Flectobacillus major DSM 103: one gene and its partner. Each later gene encodes a partner of the first gene's protein in a complex. Links are inferred from orthologs where the notes say so. Each region holds a gene or a part of one and is shown on either strand. Other genes may lie near its edges.

Evidence for each region.
Region 2: the proteins of metK (region 1) and groL are in contact, whole or in part, in a cryo-EM structure (PDB 8P4O), measured with the Escherichia coli proteins. The link is inferred for Flectobacillus major DSM 103 from one-to-one orthologs.

Annotation. Positions count from the first base shown.
Region 1 is NZ_KE386491.1:684,352-687,670, reverse strand. What follows is about bases 316-3,300. They hold metK (methionine adenosyltransferase), read right to left. Parts: upstream 2,446-3,300; coding sequence 1,186-2,445; downstream 316-1,185. Other genes in these bases: FLEMA_RS0104685 (lycopene cyclase family protein), read right to left, coding at 2,555-3,300; hpf (ribosome hibernation-promoting factor, HPF/YfiA family), read left to right, coding at 677-1,033. In the rest of the region: FLEMA_RS0104700 (VRR-NUC domain-containing protein), read left to right, coding at 1-261; more of FLEMA_RS0104685, read right to left, coding at 3,301-3,319. UniProt on the Escherichia coli protein: Catalyzes the formation of S-adenosylmethionine (AdoMet) from methionine and ATP.
Region 2 is NZ_KE386491.1:2,557,531-2,560,856, forward strand. What follows is about bases 6-2,997. They hold groL (chaperonin GroEL), read left to right. Parts: upstream 6-684; coding sequence 685-2,310; downstream 2,311-2,997. Other genes in these bases: FLEMA_RS68855 (co-chaperone GroES), read left to right, coding at 294-572; FLEMA_RS68865 (protein NO VEIN domain-containing protein), read left to right, coding at 2,862-2,997. In the rest of the region: more of FLEMA_RS68865, read left to right, coding at 2,998-3,326.

The DNA of each region.
Region 1 (3,319 bases):
ACCTTGCTTGAAAAGCTTTCGCCCGAACAAATCAGTGCCGTTATGTTAGAAATGGCCAAGAATTTACGAGAACACGTAAGGGGATTCCCCGACCTTTTGATATGGGACGATGCCGAGTATCAGTTTATCGAGGTAAAGTCGCCAACTGATAGCCTTTCAAACCAACAATTGTATTGGCTCAAGTTCTTTGAAACCATCAATTTACGAGCAAAAGTACTCAGAATAGAATGGCAAAAACCCCTTGAAGATAGCTCAGAATAAGTATTTTTAACAAAATTTAATGTCTATTTAACACAATTTGGATAATTCTAACACTTATAGGGCTATTGGCGTATATAACCATATTTCGGCTTTGATTATTCAAAGAATCTTCCAATGGGGCTTGGATATACCAAAAATAATCGCTAAGTTTAATTAAGGAAATCGCCCGAAACGTTCTAAAGCCCTGTCTAAATGATAGGGCTTTTATAACTAAATTTAGTTTGGAGCTGGGCAGAAGTTAGCTTATCCATAAAAGCATGTATACGCTAGTTTCAGGCTCCAAACTTGGGCAACAGTTTTATCTTCCGTACTCAGCTACACTCGAAGGAGCATGCAGGTAAATCTGTTCAATCAAACTCATTGGTGGGTTTAGCTGGGAGTAAAATTATCTTTTAACCTTAAACAACGAGTGCGTATGAAATTACAGGTGCATTCAATTCACTTCGACGCAGACAGAAAGCTGCTGGAGTTTATCCAATCAAAATTAAATAAATTGGATACGTTTTACGACCGAATCACAGGAGGGGAAGTTTTCCTTAAACTCGACAAAGGGGAAAGCACGAAGGTAAAAGGCAAAACGTTAGAAGTGAAAATTAGCTTACCCGGAGCTACATTATTTGTAAGGGAGATGGCAACAACTTTTGAAGAGGCTATGGATATCGCCATCGAAGCTCTAAAAATTCAACTCAAACGATTTAAAGAAAAAATAAAAGAAAAATCCGTAGGAAGTCGCCAAGTAATTTTGGACTTATCTATGACTACAGAGAGTTAGTGTTTATTTCAATGATAAGTAAAGTACAAAACGCCTATATTATATTCTAATATGGGCGTTTTTTTATGCTCTATGTAGGTGTATGGCTCGTAACAATAAAAAAGGAGGCACCTTATGAAGCCTCCCTTTTCTAATAAAAATCAAAAACGATATTATGCCAAATCAAATTTAGCCTTTACTGCATCTACATAATCTAGTTTTTCCCAAGTAAATAATTCTACTTCTTTCTCGATTACGCTGCCATCTGGCGATTTGAATGTTTTTGTAACTACCTCGTTTTTACGTCCCATGTGGCCATAAGCGGCTGTTTCTGAGTAAATTGGATTTCTTAATTTCAATCTTTGCTCAATGAAATACGGACGCATATCAAAAATTTCTTCTACTTTACGAGCAATTTCGCCGTCGGTTAAATCAACTTTAGCAGTACCATAAGTATTGACATATACGCCACAAGGCTTAGCAACACCAATAGCATAAGAAACTTGAACCAAAACCTCATCGCATAAGCCAGCAGCTACCAAGTTTTTGGCAACGTGACGAGTAGCATAAGCCGCCGAACGGTCTACTTTAGAAGGGTCTTTTCCAGAGAATGCACCACCACCATGAGCGCCCTTGCCACCGTAAGTATCTACGATAATTTTACGGCCAGTCAAACCTGTATCTCCGTGTGGACCACCAATTACAAATTTACCAGTTGGGTTGATATGGTACGTAATAGCATCGCTAAACAAAGCTTGCAATTCTTCGCTTAATTTAGCTTTTACTCTTGGAATCACAATGTTTACTAAATCGCTCTTGATTTTAGCCAACATCACTTCATCTTCAGCAAAGTCATCGTGCTGAGTAGAAACAACAATGGTGTCGATTCTTTGAGGAACATTGTTGTCAGAATATTCAATAGTAACCTGAGACTTTGCATCTGGACGCAAATAACCAATCAATTCTGGCTCGTTGTTGCGAATATAAGAAAGCTCTTGCAAGATTTTGTGAGCCAAATCCAATGCCAATGGCATATAGTTTTCGGTTTCTTTGGTTGCATAACCAAACATCATGCCTTGGTCACCAGCACCTTGATCTTCAGGATTGGTACGTTCAACGCCTTGGTTAATATCTGCAGATTGGTCGTGAATAGCCGAAAGAATTCCACAAGAATTTGCTTCAAACATATATTCTGACTTAGTGTACCCTATTTTACGGATAACCTCACGTGCAATACTTTGTACATCTAAGTAAGTATTTGTTTTTACTTCACCTGCCAAAACAACCTGACCTGTTGTAACTAATGTTTCGCAAGCTACTTTAGAAGAAGGGTCAAACGCCATAAAATTGTCAATAAGGGCGTCTGATATTTGGTCAGCAACTTTATCTGGGTGTCCTTCAGAAACTGACTCAGAGGTGAAAAGATATGCCATTTCTAAAAAAAAATTTAATTTTGAAATTTCTCAGGAATTGTTTCACAAAGCTACAACTAATATTTCTAAATGACAATTTGGCTTTAATGTCAAGTAGATTATAGATAAATTATCTTAAATAATACCATAATTTCCTAAAAAAAACTGCTACAGCCGAAATAATAAAAGGAATTATTGGAACGGTTCTCATTATAGCGATGTCATCTTCTAGGCGGGTGTCTTCATCTAAGAATTTTAATATTTGTGATGGTTTGTTTTTACTAAATAATCGGGTAAATATATCTTTGGCACTATGGCGTTTTTTGAGCATTACGTCTAGCAATACACTGTCTAGGTAGTCTTTCCATGTGGCTGCATATTCAGGAAAAAACCAACTTTCTTTTTGATAGTCAAAAGTATCAAAATCGCCATTTACTTGTTCTAATTCGGCAACTAACTGTTTTAGCTTGCGTTGGGTTCGGCTGAAACTATAACCTGTCGAGGCTTTGACATAGCCCCCCGATGTACCTATGCGTATTACATACGGAAATGGGATTTGTACGTGAGGTTCGTCCGACATCGGAATAATACCATTTTCAACCTCATGAATTTGATATTTTTCAATCTTTAAAAACTCCTGAATATAGGCCTTCAAATGTTGCTCATAAATAGTATCTTCCAGTAAATTATCTGAGAAAATCGTAAACTCTACTAATGCTTTTCGGGTAGATTGAGGTAAAACATATACAAAACGACATTCGTTGTGCTGGTCTATTCTAAAATCAAACATAGTAGGTTTTTCTATATCAAATACCTCTTCGTTAGTTTCTATAACCCAGCCCTTAAAGTGCTGTAACATCTGGCTGTAATGCCAATTGGTATAAGGCAAGCGGAA
Region 2 (3,326 bases), 1.9 Mb from region 1 along the record:
ATTGTTTTGCCAAACCAAAGCCTCATTCATGCCCCATTAACAACCTTTATTTTGACCAATTTGTCATAAATTAAGTACAAAAAAGCAGACAAAAATGCTTAGAGGGTAAGGCAAAAAAGATAAAAACCGATAATTTGTCAGTAGAAACTGACAATATTTCAGTTTATGGGGCAGTGGCACAAAAAATGTTACTAAAGAAGTAGTCAGTTAAGCCTTGTCAAAAGTTCAGACAACCGTTTGGCTGGCTCTGACCTAAAATTTAAACAACAAAAAATAACTCTTACAAAAACAAAATGTCAACAGTAAGTATCAAACCATTAGCTGATAGAGTTCTAGTTGAACCAGCAGCAGCAGAAGAAAAAACTGCATTCGGAATTATCATTCCTGACACCGCAAAAGAAAAGCCACAAAAAGGAACAGTTGTAGCAGTAGGTGCCGGCAAAAAAGATGAGCCGATGACTGTTAAAGTTGGCGATACTGTATTGTACGGCAAGTACTCAGGCACTGAAATCGCAGTAGAAGGAAAAGATTATTTAATCATGCGTGAAAGCGATATTTTCGCAATTGTTTAATTTTCGCATCAAGCTTTAGGCACTAAGCCCTAAACATTTTTTCAAAGTTTTATTATTCTAACATTGCAGAAAGCATTTGGCCTACTGCATATAGCATAAAAACATAACAACAATGGCAAAGGAATTATTTTTTGACACAGACGCTCGTGACAAACTAAAAAGAGGCGTTGACACTTTAGCAAACGCAGTAAAAGTTACATTAGGACCAAAAGGCCGTAACGTAATCATTGATAAAAAATTTGGTTCTCCTACTATCACTAAAGATGGTGTATCGGTAGCAAAAGAAATCGAATTGGAAGATGCAGTTGAAAACATGGGTGCTCAATTGGTAAAAGAAGTAGCTTCTAAAACTGCTGACCAAGCTGGTGATGGTACTACTACTGCAACTGTATTGGCTCAGGCTATCTATACAATCGGTTCTAAAAACGTAGCTGCTGGTGCAAATCCAATGGATTTGAAACGTGGTATCGACAAAGCTGTTACTGCGGTTGTAGGTTCTTTGAAATCTCAATCTAAAGCTATCGAAACTTCAAACCAAATCGCTCAAGTTGCTACTATCTCTGCTAACTCTGACGCTGAAATTGGTAACATGATTGCTAACGCGATGGACAAAGTGGGTCGTGAAGGTGTAATCACTGTTGAAGAAGCTCGTGGTACTGAAACTGAAGTTAAAACTGTAGAAGGTATGCAGTTTGACCGTGGTTATTTGTCTCCATACTTCGTAACAAACACTGAGAAAATGGAAGCTGAATTAGAGCGTCCGTTCATCTTGATTTCTGAGAAGAAAGTATCTTCAATGAAAGAATTGTTACCAGTATTGGAAGGTGTTGCTCAAACTGGTCGTCCTTTGTTGATTATCGCTGAAGATGTTGACGGTGAGGCTTTGGCTACTTTGGTAGTAAACAAAATCCGTGGTGCATTGAAAGTTGCTGCTGTTAAAGCACCAGGTTTCGGTGACCGTCGTAAAGCTATGTTGGAAGACATCGCTATCTTGACTGGTGGTACTGTAATTTCAGAAGAGCGTGGTTTCAAATTAGAGCACGCTACTATCGAATATTTAGGACAAGCTGAAAAAATCATCATCGATAAAGACAACACAACTGTTGTAAACGGTGTTGGTTCTTCAGATGGTATCCAAGCTCGTGTAAACCAAATCAAAGCTCAAATCGAGAACACTACTTCTGATTATGACCGTGAGAAATTGCAAGAACGTTTGGCTAAGTTGTCAGGTGGTGTTGCTATCCTTTACATCGGTGCTGCTACTGAAGTAGAAATGAAAGAGAAAAAAGACCGTGTTGACGATGCTTTACACGCAACTCGCGCTGCTGTAGAAGAAGGTATCGTTGCAGGTGGTGGTGTAGCATTAATCCGTGCTATCTCTTCATTGGACGGTTTGAAAGGTGAAAACGATGACCAAACTACTGGTATCAACATCATCCGTCAGGCTATCGAAGCTCCATTAAGAACAATCGTTTCTAACGCAGGTGGTGAAGGTTCTGTTGTAATCAACGCAGTGAAAGCTGGCGAAGGTGACTACGGTTACAACGCTCGTGAAGATAAATTCGAGAATATGTTGGAAGCAGGTATTATCGACCCTACTAAAGTTACGCGTTTGGCTCTTGAAAACGCAGCTTCAATTGCAGGCTTGTTGTTGACAACTGAATGTGTAATTGCTGACAAACCAGCGGCAGAAGCTCCAGCTATGCCTCACGGTGGCGGAATGGGCGGAATGATGTAATCATCAATTTCTGCTTACAAAGCAAAGGCCTCTTTCTACGGAAAGAGGCCTTTTTTTATTGAGTGATTTAGTAGGGGTAGTTTCATTTTTCAGAAAATTATGTGTTCTAAAATGTAGTATAAAAGTATTTTTATACCTACCCTTACATTTAGTCATATTGAAGTAAAATGGATATATTATATACCTAATATTGAGTAATGCTTTGAATTCTTTCATTATAAGATGAATATTTGGCTAATAAATAACGAAGCTGTTTAAACTTTTTTAAAAACATACTTTATTGATTAATTCTTAGCCTTACTTTTTGTCTTGATACAAAAAGTAACCGCAGCGGCGGCCGCAAAAAAATCAAGAATTTATAAACTCGCTGTGCTCAAACAGTATAAATTCATTGCTGACGCAAGTAATTTTATGAAAGTTTAAACAGCTTCAACAAATACAACTGAATGTTAATTTGTAAATTGCACATTAATCAAAAATCTTTTGGAATAAGAAAGTCCGTATTCAAATAAATTATTGACAATCAATAGTTTAATTTTACACTTTAATCTATGAATAATAAAGGAAACAAACACGAAAACTATGAAATCCTAAACCTATTAGGTTATGGATTAGCTAAATTTGACAATGAGTTTATCAAAGAATTTGGTTTTGAAACTAAACTTTCATTTTTTGAGTACTTTGTTGAATTGGGACTAGTTGAAACAGGAAGTGTCGTAAAAAATAGAATGGATTTATTTGACCCTTTTTTTAACAATAATAGAAAAGGTTGGTGGCAAAAAGGCGATGCTTATATTCATAGAAAATTATTGATTGATAGTTTATTTGGAAATGAAAATGTAGTTGGATATTCAAATATTGTCAAACTCTATTTGAAGAATGAATTTAATGTTACAGGGATTTTTGTTGATGTAAAACCAATTATTAAATCAAGATTCAAAAAACTTCAAGAAACAGGATTGGAAGCAGAACTATATTTTATGAACAATTATAACTCTATAGAGGCTTTTAAAAAT